Regions from separate parts of the Pseudoalteromonas sp. RWi3 genome, predicted to be linked through region 1. Evidence: predicted binding sites of a transcription regulator. Region 1 holds the regulator's gene; the other holds the start of a gene.

Region 1 (7,695 bases):
TACTTCCCCTAAATCATCATGGCTCATGTCCTCTGTCGCCGCAGCAATATGCTCAGGCTCCATTTGGGCTATGATCCCAAGGCGTACGTCTTCAGAAAGTTCTTCTAAAACATCACCTCTGACATCTGGATCAACAAGTTGCCATAGTAGAGTTCTTATTTTATGAGGGGAAGATTCAAGGAGAAGAGCTGTATCACACGGCGCTGTTTTTGCCAGCATGCGCCTAACTTGAACAAATTGACCACTATTAAGTGACTTAGTCACTTGTTTTAGTTGTTGTAGTGGGTAATCTTGTTCAAAAGCTTCTGGCATTAGTGTCCTTATATCATGTGTATTTCTGAGGGTAGGTCAAAAACTAATAATATATTACAGTTCTTATATGCATAGTTAGTTTAACGCACTTTTAAGTGACAGACCACGCACTATTCATGCTCGTGAAAGCGTTGCTCTATCAGTTCGCCAATAGAGTTAAGGGCCGGCTCTGCATCAGGCCCTTCACACACAACTTTTACTTCTTTACCTTGGCTGCTTTCAAGTAACATTAAAGCCAACACACTGTCACCTGCTGCTTGCTTATCATCTTGGAAAAGAGTGATAGTTGCATCAAATTTAACGGCGAGTTGAGCTAATACCGTTGCAGCCCTTGCGTGCAAACCTAATTTATTTCTAATTAAAAAAGTACCTTCTGAACGCATATACAACAGGCCTATTTAAAATCAATCTTGCTCACGATGGCGAATTTTTACATTGTTATGGCTCATTGCAAAGCTTTCACCTATGGTTTGCGCTAAATATACCGAGCGGTGTTGCCCTCCGGTACAACCTATAGCAATAGTCAAATAGCTACGGTTGTTTCGCTCTAAATGCGGTAACCAAGTTTGTACAAACGTTTGAATTTGCCAAGTAAATTTTTGCACTATGCTGTGGCTTGCTAAGTAATCTTTTACAGGCTGGTCTAAACCTGTGAGGGGCTTTAACTCCGGTTCCCAATGTGGGTTAGGTAAAAAGCGTGCATCAAAAACATAATCAGCTTGTTTAGGTATGCCGTGTTTAAAGCCAAAAGATTCAAATGTTATGATCAGTGTTTTATCTTTTTTACCTAAAATCTTTTCTCTGATCGACTCGGCCAGCTGATGCACACTGAGCTCAGTGGTATCTAAGATAAAGTCAGCGCGAGTTATTAGTACATCAAGTAATATTTTTTCTTGTTTAATGGCCAAATCAAGCGGCAAACTATCGATAGAAAGAGGGTGTAATCGACGAGTTTCAGAAAAGCGTTTGATAAGTGTTTGATCATCACTATCGAGATAAAACAAAGTTGGATTTGCAAAGCCAGGCAAATACTCAAGGATGTCGTTGAACTCTTCTTGTTCTTTGGGTAAATTACGCACATCAATACTGACTGCAATCTTATCGTAATTCTCTGACACACTTCGAACTAAAGAAGGGAGTAAATTGACCGGAATATTATCAACACAGTAATAGCCAAGATCTTCTAGTACGCGAAGCGCGACGGATTTACCTGAACCAGACCGCCCACTGATAATAATCAATTCCATGTAACCTCTCCTTCACTTTCTTATGAATGCTCAACAATAACTTGATACAAATCCTGATCTGTTTTTGCGCTACGTAGTTGTTTACAAAACTCTTTATCGTTAAGTTTATCAGCAATTGTTGCTAACGTCTTCAAATGAAGTTGGCAATCTCCATCAGGTACGATCAGTGCTACAAAAATATCGACAGGACGATTATCAATTGCATCAAAGTTAATGGGGGTTTCACTCACTAAGATTAATGCTAGAGGAGATTGTGCGCCACTCATGCGACCATGTGGTATAGCAATACCTCGACCTATGCCTGTGCTACCAAGCTTTTCCCGATTTAATAATGCGTTAAGGATCTCTTGCTGTGTGAGGTGAGGAAGCTTTTCATGAGCCAATTGGCTAATAAATTCTAGAATTCGTTTTTTGCTATTAAAAAGGACCGCAGCTTTACTGCAGTCCTCAGAAGTAAGTGAACTTAATTTCATAGTATTAGTGTCGAGCGTGCTTCTCTTTGTGTTTTATTACTTGGCGGTCTAATTTATCAATCAGTCCGTCAATCGCAGCATACATATCTTGATGTTCAGTTGAAGCAAATAAATCAGCACCGCTAACATGTATTGTGGCTTCTGCTTTTTGACTTAATTTTTCTACGTCAAGAATCACATGTACATTATTAATACTATCAAAGTGCCTTTCAAGCTTCGCAAACTTATTGTGTACATAGTCTCTAAGTGAATCGGTAATTTCTACGTGGCGACCAGTTAAGTTAATTTGCATAAGCATTTTCCTTCTTTGTTTTTTACGCCTTAAATCAAACTCTTTCTTTGATTTGACGGTGGAATAGCTAGAGACTCACGATATTTTGCAATTGTGCGTCTAGCTACTTTGATACCTTGCTCAGCCAATATATCTGCAATTTTACTATCACTCAATGGTTTCGCTGAGTTTTCTGCGCTAATAAGCTTTTTGATCAATGCACGGATAGCTGTAGAAGAGCATTCCCCGCCATTTTCGGTGCTTACGTGACTAGAGAAAAAGTACTTCAACTCAAAAATACCACGTGGTGTATGCATATACTTTTGAGTTGTTACGCGTGAGATAGTTGACTCATGCATCTCGACCATTTCTGCTACATCATTTAGTACCATCGGGCGCATAGCTTCGGGGCCGTGTTCAAAAAAACCTTGCTGCTGTTTCACTATACAATTAGTTACTTTGAGTAATGTTTCATTACGGCTTTCTAAGCTTTTAATAAACCATTTTGCTTCTTGCAGATGCGAACGAATAAACTGACTGTCACTGCTCGATTTTACTGAGCGAGACATGGCGGCATACTGGCTGTTCACTCTAATTTTAGGCATGCTTTCTGGATTTAATTCCACCATCCAGCGCCCTTTAACTTTTTTCACTGAAACATCAGGGATAACATACTCAGACTCTTCGCGCACAATAGTATCTGCGGGCTTAGGGTTCAAGCTGTGTATCAGTGTCATGACTTCTTTTAGCTCATCTTCTTTAAGCTTAGTCTTTTTCATCAAAGTGCGATAGTCACGACTTGCTAAAAGATCGATATGCTCGGTTAAAATCATTTTAGTCTCTGCAAGCCATGGCGTTGCAGGGTCGAATTGATTCAGTTGTATACATAAACACTCTTGTAAGCTGCGTGCGGCAATCCCTATTGGATCAAACAATTGGATGCGTTTTAAAACAGCTTGAACTTCATCAAGTTCTATTTCTTCTTCGTTATTATCTTTGTTTAAACTTTCAACAATGTCTTCGCAGCTCAATGTTAAAATACCCGATTCATCAATCGCTTCAACAATAGCAATGGCTATGGCTTCATCGGTCGGGCTAAATGGCGTTAATTGTAGCTGCCACATAATGTATTCATGCAGCGTTTCAGTGGAAGCACCTTGGTAAATAGACTCATCTTCAGGCATTGGTCCTGATGAGCTAGAAGGCGCAGCGCTCATGTACTCATCCCATGTTACATCCATGGCCATTTCGTCGCTGACAGTTTCTTTACTGAGTGCTTCACTACTTTCTTGTTCGTATTCACTTGGTGTTTCATCAGCAGATGCACTGACTGTTACTTCATCAGTGTCTTGTTTTTGCTCATTTTTGCCTGCAGTTTCATCACTAAATTCATGCTCCTCAACTTCTAGTAAAGGATTACTGTCGAGTGCTTCCTGAATTTCTTGTTGTAGATCCAATGTACTGAGTTGCAACAAACGAATAGCTTGTTGTAACTGAGGTGTCATTGTCAATTGCTGGCCCATGCGCAGCTGGAGTGATTGCCTCATTTATCTTTAACAATCCTTTTATTATGTAATCAGAATTAAGTTTAGCAGATAGTTAGCTGAACGTTGGTTTATAGCCTAAATTGCTCACCCAGATAAACATCGCGTACTGTTTGGTCGGCAAGCACATGTTCAGGAGTGCCTGAAGCAATTAGCTCACCATGAGAAACAATGTAGGCTTTTTCACAAACATCAAGGGTTTCTCGTACATTATGATCTGTAATCAACACCCCGATGCCTCGGTTTTTAAGGTGTTCAATTATTTTCTTTATATCTAACACTGAAATTGGATCAACACCAGCAAAAGGCTCATCTAATAAAATAAATTTAGGGTTTGCGGCTAATGCGCGTGCAATTTCAACTCGGCGGCGTTCACCACCTGATAACGCCATACCTTGGCTATCGCGAATGTGTTGTATGCTAAATTCATCCAGCAGGCCATCCAGAGCTTGTTCTCGGCCTTGCTTATTTAAATCGTTTCGTGTTTCTAATATCGCCATCAAGTTTTGATAAACCGTTAATTTACGAAAAATAGATGACTCTTGCGGTAAATAACCAATACCTAATCGTGCACGGCTATGCATAGGCAGTAATGTAATGTCGTTATCATCAATGCTTATTTTGCCTTTGTCGCTCGGTACTAAACCAACAATCATATAAAAAGTGGTCGTTTTACCTGCACCATTTGGGCCTAGTAAACCGACAATGCTTCCTGCACTTACTTCTAAACCCACACTCTTTACAACTTGGCGGCCTTTATAGCTTTTAGCTAAAAATTCAGCTTTTAACGTACTCATGGCTGACCTTTTGACTTTGCTTTTTTATTTTCGATGGGCACTAAAATAGTATGTACGCGGTCATCTGAGTTTTCATCTTTTTGCGCACTAATTAGTTGCTGCTCCATGTCGTAAGAGATGCTTTTAGCATTGATCTTTTGACCTGCTTGAGTAACCTGGGCATCACCAATTAGGGTTAAGTAACGTTCAGCTACATCGTAACGAACTTCGTTTGCGCTGGCACTCATGATTGAACCGTCATCTTGTTTTTCTTCGAAATAAGCTGGACTGCCTGTTGCAATAAGCAGTTGCTTATTCTCACCTAACTTGTCGCGTTTATGTACTTCTAAGCGGTCAGCAGTAATGCGCCGTGCGCCATGGATTATTTCTACGTTCGATTCAAAAATACCGACATTAGATTTTAGCTGTGCTTGCTGTTTATCGGCACTTATTGATACTTGGTTTGCAGCGGGAAGTTCACTTTGCGCAACACTTGAGTAAGCAATGAATAGGCTTGGAATTACAAGCATTTGGGCAAGTTTATTGGTCATAATATATGGTTCGCGTATGGTTAATTAATTCAATTACTTCGGCTTTTAAATCGGCTTTTAGTCCACGCCCAGTAATTTTTAAATCAGGCCCGACTAACTCTACAGGTTGTTCTGAACTCATGGTTTGTAGCTCAATATCAACCTGGATGTTATCGGCATTAATATGATCTATCATGGCATTTTCTGTAAGGTTAATTGCCGTCACATTGCCTTCTAAAATCAGCTGGTTATTTTCATATAATGTGGCCTCAGCTGCATTAATCTGCCACATTTGCTCTTGATTATATAAAGTAAAAATAGGCTCTTCAAAGTAAGTAAACCCTAACTGCTGATATAGTTCCATTTTTGCAGCAGTTACTTTGTGGCTTATTTTTCCTTGCTCGTCAAAGGCTGTTTGTTTTAATGCGACAGCTGTGTAATCAGGTTTTGCAATAATATCCTCTTCAACGAGCTGCTGTGTGTTAGATTGGTTAAAGTATGGATACCAAAGCCAAACCATACAGCCTATAAATAGTACGCTTAAAATTAAACGCGCACTATTCATGAGCTAGTCCCTGTACTCGTCAGCGGTAGGCCATTTTCAAGCATCAGTAAATCAGTAAGCTCTCTGACCGCACCAAACCCACCCGGTAGCATGGTTGTGTAATGTGCTATTCGTTTTATCAACGGGTGAGCGTCATTAACCGCTACAGCAAAACCAACTTGTTCCATTACAGGTAAATCAGGGCCATCATCACCAATGTAAGCAATTTCATCATCAGTTAAAGCCAATGTATCTTTTAACTCTTGATAGGCTTGTAATTTATTCTCTTGGCCTTGATAAATATGCTTAACAGTTAGACTAGTCATTCGCTGCTGAACAATGTGTGAATGACGCCCTGTAATCACTGCCACTTCAATACCACTTTTTATTAAAGCTTTAATACCAAAGCCGTCTTTAGTGTTAAAGGCTTTTAATTCTTCGCCTTGGTTACCAAGGTAAATTCGGCCATCAGAAAAAACACCATCAATATCGCAGATTAGTAGCTTTACTTTTTTAGCGCGGGTCTGGGTATCTTTACTTAGTGGTTGATATAAATCAGCAAACTGCATTTATAAAACTCCTGCTTTTAGCAAGTCTTGCATATTAAGTGCACCAATAGGGTGTTGGTTATCATCAATAACAATAAGGCCATTTATTCGTTTACGTTCCATGATGTTTAGCGCTTCAGCGGCAAGCATATCGGCTGTCGCTGTGGTACATGAACGCGTCATAACCTCACTGATTAGGGTGTTATGAATATCAATACGTTGTTCTAAAATTCTGCGTAAATCACCATCGGTAAATAGCCCTGTTAGTTGTCCAGCTTCATTCACAACAGCGGTCATACCTAGTCCTTTGGCTGACATTTCTATCAAGGCATCTTTTATGCGCTGGTTATCTTTAATGATAGGCGTTGCATCACCATCGTGCATCAAATCTTTCAAGCACAGTAACAAACGTTTGCCTAAACTTCCGCCAGGATGAGAAAGCGCAAAGTCATCCGCGGTAAAGCCTCTGGTTTCAAGTAAAGCAACTGCAATAGCATCACCCATAGCAAGTGTGGCAGTTGTGCTTGCTGTAGGGGCTAACCCAAGCGGACAGGCTTCTTGTGATACTTTTATACAAACATGCGCATCCGCCCATTTTGCCATCGAAGAGCTTGGGTTACCTGTCATAGCAACAATTTTAGCCCCTATGCGCTTGATAACAGGAATAATATTAAGCACTTCGCTGGTTTCGCCGGAGTTTGATATAAGCATAACGACATCATTTTGAGTGATCATACCTAAATCGCCGTGGCTTGCTTCGCCCGGGTGAACAAAAAAAGCTGGGGTACCAGTGCTTGCAAGTGTTGCAGCAATTTTGTTACCAATATGACCCGACTTGCCCATACCAACAACAATTATTCGCCCTTGGCATTGAAACATTAATTGGCATGCTTTATTAAAGCTATCATCTAGATACTGAATAATATCATCAAGTGCTTGGCGCTCAATTGTGAGTACGCGCTTACCTTGCTCAATAAAATTTAACTGCGTCATTTATTATCCATTTATGTTGGCATTAAGCTACTTGGCTAAAAATATAACCTTGGTACGCTACAAATGCAGCGAGCAGTAAACCACCTTCAATTCTATTTATTCGCTGAGTCCCTTTAATACTTAGCGACATAGCGATTAACGCGAGTGTAGCACCAATCATTATGAGTGCGTCACGGTTTGCTGCTGAAGGGTCTATGATTGATGGGTTTATAATACCTGCCAAAGGCAAAACAGCTAATATGTTAAATATATTTGAGCCAACAATGTTGCCTAATGCAAGGTCATCTTCATTTTTTAACACCCCGGCTATACAGGCTGCTAATTCAGGTAAGCTTGTGCCAATAGCAATAATTGTTAAACCAATAACAAGGTCACTGAGGCCAAAATATTTTGCGATATCAACAGCAGACCCAACTAAAAAATGTGAACTTAAGGGCAGTAATATCATGCCTACCAC
Region 2 (7,695 bases), on a different contig from region 1:
CCGTCTTTAACCAGCATCGAATAGCGCCAGCTACGTTTGCCAAAACCTAGGTCATTTTTGTCTACTAACATGCCCATGCCGTCAGTAAATTCACCGTTACCATCTGGTAGTAAGGTAATGTTTTGTGCTTCTTGGTTTTGAGCCCATGCGTTCATTACAAAGGTGTCGTTTACTGATACACATACTATGTCATCAACGCCGTTTTGCTTTAGTACACCCGCAAGCTCGTTATAGCGTGGTAAGTGAGTTGATGAACACGTTGGTGTGAATGCACCTGGTAGTGAAAACACAACGACAGTTTTACCTTTAAAAACGTCGTCTGATGTAACTGATTTCCATTCATCGTTTACGCGAGTTGCGAATGTAACTTGTGGAATTGTTTGACCTTCAATATTGTTTAACATGTTTTTAGTTCCTCTTGATTTGTTGATAGCCATTATGTCGTGAAAGTTACAATAGCTCCAATCGTTTGTTTGTATTAATATGATAGGTATTAACTATCATTAAGGCGTGTTATGAATTTAAAAGATCTTGAATATGTTAAAGCGGTTGCTCACTTTAAACATTTTCGTAAAGCGGCTGATGCATGTTTTGTTAGCCAGCCTACGTTAAGCGGGCAAATCAAAAAACTAGAACAAGAGCTTGGCGTAACCTTATTTGACCGTTCTACCAAGCAAGTTACCCTAACTACTCACGGTGAACGTTTGTTGCCACAAGTTGAGTTAGTGCTAGAGCAGGCTAAAATTTTAAAAGAGCAGGCGGCAACATCTGATACGCCATTACAAGGTAGGGTAAAAATAGGGATAATCCCAACTATTGCCCCTTATTTATTACCCACGTTACTTACCTCAATGAAAGAAGCATTTACCCAGAGCCAGTTTACTTTTGTTGAAATGCAAACTCACACTATCTTAGCCGCGCTTGATAGTGGTGAAGTTGATATTGCGATATTAGCAGATGTGCCTGAACTTAAGCTTTATCATACGGTTAATTTATATAAAGAAGATTTTTTAGTGGCTTTGTCATTGCAAAACAAGTTGGCTAATCGCGGTAAAATAGCATTGGATGAGTTAAAAGCATGTAACTTATTAATGCTTAGTGATGGGCACTGCTTTAAAGATCAGGCGCAACAATTTTGCTTTGCAGCTGGGGTTGATGTTTCTAGTGAGTATCAAGGCAATAGTTTAGAAACATTGCTGGCATTAGTGGCGATGGATGACGGTGTAACGTTTGTGCCAAAGCTTGCATGTGTTGAGCGCACAGGCATTATTTACTTACCCATATTTCCGACTCAACAACGTTCGGTTGTTATGGCATCACGTAAGCACTACCCGCACTTGGCTGGTGTTGAACTATTAGCTAAATGGCTAAGCGAACACCCTGGTTTGTGCCAGCAACTAACTAAAGCGCTAGATTAGCCAATTCTACTACGTCATTTATTTGAATATTAGGCAGTGGTTGTTTATCAATACTTTGTGCAATAGCGCTTTGTTGGTAAACCTGCTGAATTTGAACCTGATTGAGTGTGGTGATCATGTTTGGCATTTTATTACCCGCGGCATCCGTTAAGTAATTGTGGTGCGCAACGTTTAGTATTTGGCCCTTTTCTATTCCGTGTGCTTTGCCTAAATTAATAACCAATTTATCGTTTTCAATATGTAGAATTTTGCCTTGGGTCTCAAGGCAGGCCATGGCAGCTTGTAAATCGTAGCTGAGTGTTTGGTTTATGTCCGTTATGGTTTGTCCGTAGTCAGATCCCCAAAAGTTTTCGCTGTATACATCGATACGGTCTGTTTTTTCAAATGGCCAAATACCTTTTCCGCGATAGCTTTTTTGCCATAGGCGTTCGTATGTGGTGCCATCAAATAATACAAAGTCGATATTGTAAGCGCGTTGGTAACTTTCATCTTGCCAGAAGGCATAATCGTTATTGAGTTTTTCACTATTCGATATATCTACAAGCTGGCTTAGTAATACGTATTGCGAGTTGCTGCGTGTGGCAATCTCTTCAAGTAAAGCATTGCTGTAATCGTATTGTTGTGTAAAAAACTCACCAACGCGAATTGGAAAGTTAAAATACGCAGTTGGGCGTGTACTAATAGGGGAGTTACTCAGTGTTTTATATAAGTTTTCGCTGCTTGCTTTGCTAATGTCAAAAATTTGACCAAGTTTGGCTTGTTCACGATGCTTAAGTTGCGTTTGGGTGATGGCTACAAACTTATTAAAACTGCTTGCTGGGCACTGTTCTTGTTGTGGGAATATGTCTAAGCGAAGGGTGACTGCAAATTGGTCGCCGCGGCGGTCTTCACTGATCATTTCAATTTTTTGAATTTCACCATGGCTGTTTATTTTTAACTGGTCTTGGGTGAGAACGCCATCGACTAAGGTTTGCATAGAGGTTACGCGTGCTCCCGAAAAAACCAACGCTTGGGTTATCGCATCTTTTATTGCAACTGACTTAGCTCGTGAAATGTCATCATTTTGAATGTTTGCATGGCCTGTAGACTCAAACCATTGTGCATAGGACGCTGAGCTTACACATAAGGTAAGCCATGTAGCCGCACTAAGGGCACAGTTTAAAAGTTTGTTCATCGCTAGATTCCACGCTAATGTATTTTTTAATTAACTTACATACGCAAGGAATATACCAATAGTTACAAGGTGTGAATATATCATGGCACTAATCATGCATTGAAAGAAGTCATTATTTTTGTAGTTTAATGTGGGTCTTATGCGTACAACACTCTTTTTTATAGCAACAGTGAGCTTAGCTGGTTGTAGTAGCGTTTTTGATAAACATATTCAGTATAAATACGTTGAGCCTGATAGCTACCCTGTATTAAAGGCTATTGGTTATGCGCCTATAAGTGCTCAACCTGGAGACAATGATACACAGCGCTCATTAATGGCATTAAAAGCATCTAAACTCGAAGCATACCGTGAGCTTGCTGAGCAAGTGTATGGGCAAAAGATTACCGCAGGAACGACTGTAAAGGGTAGCATCGCGCAAAACGATCAATTACAAAGCCAAGTCCAAGGCATTATCAAAGGTGCGCAAGTTATTAAAAGTTACCCAGTTGGCGACAGTTATGCTACTGAGCTGAGACTGGATATGAAACGCGTACACGATTTATATATTGGTGAGATCAAACCACGAGAAGTAAAAAAAGTGACTTACTATTAAGCAAATTAAAAATCCGGTAAATAACTAAAGTGCTAACAGGGGGGTTAACGTGCTCAATGTGAGCGCTGAGGTTTAAGCTTTTAGGTTGTGAACTAACGTACTACTGCCATGAACAACACTACCACCTTGGTCATAAGTCATCGATGTTGGAGCACCAATTAATATATCCTTGAGTTGCTTAACGCTTAGTTGCGCTTGATGAGCTGCATGGGCATTAATGTCATTCTTCTTTTTACAGGTTTCTAGGTGCGAGCGAACAGAACTGATTAGTTCTTCTACCTCATCTGACTTAGTATCATTTGAATTAAGTAGCGTACTGAGTTCTTTATCAAGAGTCTGGATTGTATTTAAAAAGGATAACTTTTGCTTTGCAATGTCTTTAAGGCCATTACCACGACGTGATGCAATTGCCGTAAGTTCATCGTCAAGCACTTCAATGAGTGACACTAAGCAATTTAACTGCATGGTGAGTTTTGATGCAATTAGACTGTTGTGATCAGCCATATACATCAAACTCGAACGCTGCAATATTCTTAGCTAACTTTTCAGCATCAATTTGGTATTTACCTTCACTGATCGCTTTTTTAAGCTCTGCAACTTTATTGCTATCAAAACCAGAAGATTGCTGTGCTTTGTCTTGGAGTGATTTCAATTGTTGAGCTTGTGGCGTTAAGCTAACCGAGTCTGCGGTTGCCTTAGGCGCAGTTGTTTGAGCTGTATTTGCATTATTGTTTTGCAAATCAACCTTTTGCTGTTTAGTGTTAGCCAGCACATTAGCCTGTTGCTGACCTTTATTTACTTGGCTTACCATGATTATAACCTATACAGAATCCAACACATGCCTATTTATCGGCATCTATGTTTAATACTTTAGCATAAATTTGAAAATTTAAATATTAACCTGCACAGACTCAACACCGTCGACACGGGCATTTAAAACTTTCCCTGATTTCGCATTTTTAACTCTTACCTGCTCACCTAATGTACCATCTTCGAGCGCTAAACCGGAAGTTTTTATTTTTAAACCGCGTATTGTCGCAACAATACTGACGTTATCGCCTTTACACACCATGCATAATTGGCTTAAAACAATCGGTAAACCACTGCGAATATTTCTTTTGCTGCGGCTGCCAATAAGGTGCTGTGTGTCTTGTACATGCTGTACTCTGACAAAATGTTTTGGCTTCATCTCTATACTGAGGTGGTGCGCCTGAATGACCTCACCTCGTGATAAGTGCTCTGATGCAACAACCATGGGGGCCAATTCAACTATTCTAACATGTACGTATTGGCTCCAACCTTGTACATCTTCACAGCTAAGCTGCACAGTAACTTGTCTATTAAATGGGGGCTCTGATGGAGTATTTAATTGCAATGCGTTTTCGCAGTACCTATCAGCAATACGGCTGTCTAACTCAAGTGTAGTTATTTGAGTATACTCATCACTTTTTGCAGGAAGCTGCTGCTTAATGTATGAAGCTGCTAACGTTTGTAGTTTTTCTTTGCTATACATTTGCCCATACGCAGGTGAAACCACGCATAAGCTGGCAAGAAAATAAAAAACATTGTATCTTCGGCTTTTATTTAACAAACTCATAATGTTTCGACTATGCTTATTGTTGAAAACAGGGTATAAATATTTAGCGTCAAATTTTAGACGCTCCCGCAATGTTATGTAGCTTTATTAGAAGAAAGCAATTATTGTTCCGCTTATTAAAAGCTTTCTTTAGGAGATTGAAATGGCAGGCATTTTAGACTCAGTAAACCAGCGAACTCAGCTGGTTGGGCAAAACCGTCTTGAATTATTATTATTCAAATTAAAAGGGCGGCAGCGCTTTGGTATTAACGTGTTTAAAGTGAGAGAAGTACTGCAATGCCCTCCTTTAACAAATATGCCTAAATCAAATTCGTATATTCGAGGCGTTGCGCATATTCGTGGACAAACTATTTCGGTAATTGACTTATCAATGGCAGTGGGCGGCCCTGCAATTGAAAATATTAAAGACAGTTTTATTATCATCGCTGAATATAACCGCTCCGTGCAGGGCTTTTTAGTCGGTGGCGTTGAGCGTATTGTGAATATGAATTGGGAAAAAATTATGCCACCGCCATCTGGTGCTGGTCGGTATTCATATTTAACAGCGGTTACTGAAATTGAAAACGAACTTGTTGAAATTCTTGATGTAGAAAAAATCTTAAACGAAATTTGCCCGGTTAACACAGAAGTTAGTGCAGACATTGCTAACGATGGCGAAATTCAAAAAGACTTAGGTGAACGTATTGTGTTTATCGCAGATGATTCTGCGGTGGCGCGTAATCAAGTTAAGCGTGCACTTGAGCCGTTAGGTGTTCAAACAGAGCTAGCTAAAAATGGTAAAGAAGCGCTTATTCGATTAAAAGAAATTGCTAAACTTGATTGCAAAAATGATATTACTGAACGTGTTGGTTTGTTGATTTCTGATGTTGAGATGCCTGAAATGGATGGTTACACCTTAACCGCAGAGATTAAGGCTGATCCAAAGCTTGCGCCTTTACATGTTATTCTTCATACATCTTTGAGTGGTGTTTTTAATCAGGCGATGATTGAAAAAGTAGGTGCCGATGACTTTATTGCTAAGTTCAATCCAGATGAATTAGCAACTGCGGTGAAAAAGTGGGTTCATTGTGACTAATTCGAACAGGTGGTGTTACTTTGGAAAATAAGCATTTACAGCAGGGCGAATATGATCAGTTTCGCACGTTTTTAGAACAGCAGTGCGGTATTGTTTTAGGTGATAATAAGCTTTATTTAGTTAAAAGCAGGCTGGCACCTTTAATGGTGCGCTTTAAGGTTGAGTCTCTTTCTGAGCTTGTGAGTAAAACACTTAGTCCTCATGAGCGTCAGCTTAGAGCTGCCGTGGTTGATGCGATGACCACAAATGAAACGCTGTGGTTTAGAGATCAGTATCCATTTGATTTATTACAAAGCAAATTGTTTCCAGAGCACAAAGAGCTTAGGCGTCCGCTTAAAATATGGTCTGCTGCGAGTTCTTCTGGTCAAGAACCCTATTCTATAGCAATGTCTGTTGCTGAGTTTCAAGCAAAGCAGCCTGGTGTATTGAAAATGGGCGCGCAAATCATTGGTACAGATATATCTAACACTATGCTTGATATGTGCAAGCATGGTGAGTATGACTCGCTTGCGTTGGCACGAGGGCTTTCTGCTGAAAGACGTAAAAAGTTTTTTAAAGACACTGGCAATGGCATGGCTCAAGTTACTGATCCTATAAAAAAGCTAACGAGTTTTAGGCACCTTAACTTGCTTGATTCTTATGCTTTGATGGGCAAGTTCGATATTATATTTTGCCGCAATGTGTTGATTTATTTTTCGCCTGAAGTCAAAGCGAAAATTATTGCGCAATTTGCTCAAGCTCTGAACCCGAAGGGGTACCTTTTCTTAGGTGCCTCAGAATCTATGTCTGGCTTAAGTACTGAGTTTGATATGGTGCGTTGTAACCCCGGTATTATTTATCAAAAAAAGTAAACTGACCTTTTTGACAATGGTTACATTCTAAACAATGGCGCTTTCAGCGCCGTTTTCTTTTTATAAATTAGTAGTTTACTCCTTCCTTTATGTTGTCAATTAAACTGGCTCATCTTTTGCATTAATCAACTCAAGTCAAATTTTTGGAGATGGTTATGGCTATCAGTTTTGATAAAGCATTTGGGGTGCATCCCCATGCAATGTTGATCCGTTCTCAACGTGCCGAATTATTAGCAACCAATATTGCCAATGCTGATACGCCTGGCTACAAAGCAAAAGATGTCGATTTTGCCTCCGCCTTAAAAGCGGCAAAAAGCAACCAGCAGGGCGGCAATAACATGGTAACGACCAATGCAAAGCACATCGCTGGTGGAAGCCGCTATGTAGGTAACGCAGAAATGTTTCGCTCGCCAAATCAAGCAGATACGGGTGATGGTAACTCAGTAGATATACAGGTGGAACGAAACTTGTATACACAGAACTCATTAGAGTATCAGGCAAGCCTACAATTTATGAGTGGTAAAATTAAAGGCCTTAAAAAAGCCCTCGGTAGTCAAGGAGCTTAAGCATGAGTTTATATAACGTTTTTGATATTTCAGGTACCGGTATGAGTGCACAGAATGTGCGCTTAAATACAACAGCCAGTAACATCTCGAATGCTAATACTATTAGCTCAAGCCAAGACAAAACCTACCGGGCACGCCACCCAGTGTTTGCTGCAGAGCTTACAAAAGCTTCAGCATCGCAAATTAATATGCAGGGTTCGTCTGTTGGCGTTAAAGTGTTGGGTGTCGTAGAGAGCGATAAACCATTACAGATTGAATATAACCCTAATCATCCTAGTGCGGATGAGAATGGTTATATCTACAAACCTAACGTAAACGTAGTAGAAGAAATGGCTAATATGATTTCTGCCTCACGCTCTTATCAAACAAATGTGCAAGTTGCAGATGCAGCAAAGCAAATGTTAAGTAAAACACTGTTGCTT

The links. Region 1 encodes sigma-54, which starts transcription at its own class of promoters, with help from an activator protein. Its sites were predicted from a motif close to GTTGGCACGNNNNTNGNNT; they were not measured.
Region 2: the regulator sigma-54 is predicted to act here: its motif matches at 2,674-2,692, upstream of ACFI4Z_RS03605 (LPP20 family lipoprotein).

Annotation. Positions count from the first base shown of each region.
Region 1 is NZ_JBHNYL010000011.1:36,545-44,239, reverse strand. It holds gene mgtE (magnesium transporter) at 1-312, opposite strand, end outside; gene ACFI4Z_RS14005 (HPr family phosphocarrier protein) at 423-695, opposite strand; gene rapZ (RNase adapter RapZ) at 717-1,559, opposite strand; gene ptsN (PTS IIA-like nitrogen regulatory protein PtsN) at 1,580-2,032, opposite strand; gene hpf (ribosome hibernation promoting factor) at 2,037-2,324, opposite strand; gene ACFI4Z_RS13985 (RNA polymerase factor sigma-54) at 2,354-3,850, opposite strand; gene lptB (LPS export ABC transporter ATP-binding protein) at 3,919-4,644, opposite strand; gene lptA (lipopolysaccharide transport periplasmic protein LptA) at 4,641-5,174, opposite strand; gene lptC (LPS export ABC transporter periplasmic protein LptC) at 5,164-5,718, opposite strand; gene kdsC (3-deoxy-manno-octulosonate-8-phosphatase KdsC) at 5,715-6,266, opposite strand; gene ACFI4Z_RS13960 (KpsF/GutQ family sugar-phosphate isomerase) at 6,267-7,238, opposite strand; gene ACFI4Z_RS13955 (calcium/sodium antiporter) at 7,261-7,695, opposite strand, start outside.
Region 2 is NZ_JBHNYL010000001.1:823,918-831,612, reverse strand. It holds gene ACFI4Z_RS03620 (glutathione peroxidase) at 1-404, opposite strand, end outside; gene ACFI4Z_RS03615 (LysR substrate-binding domain-containing protein) at 516-1,418, shown strand; gene ACFI4Z_RS03610 (flagellar assembly protein T N-terminal domain-containing protein) at 1,402-2,592, opposite strand; gene ACFI4Z_RS03605 (LPP20 family lipoprotein) at 2,732-3,184, shown strand; gene flgN (flagellar export chaperone FlgN) at 3,257-3,688, opposite strand; gene flgM (flagellar biosynthesis anti-sigma factor FlgM) at 3,681-3,995, opposite strand; gene flgA (flagellar basal body P-ring formation chaperone FlgA) at 4,074-4,781, opposite strand; gene ACFI4Z_RS03585 (chemotaxis protein CheV) at 4,924-5,856, shown strand; gene ACFI4Z_RS03580 (CheR family methyltransferase) at 5,877-6,707, shown strand; gene flgB (flagellar basal body rod protein FlgB) at 6,863-7,273, shown strand; gene flgC (flagellar basal body rod protein FlgC) at 7,276-7,695, shown strand, end outside.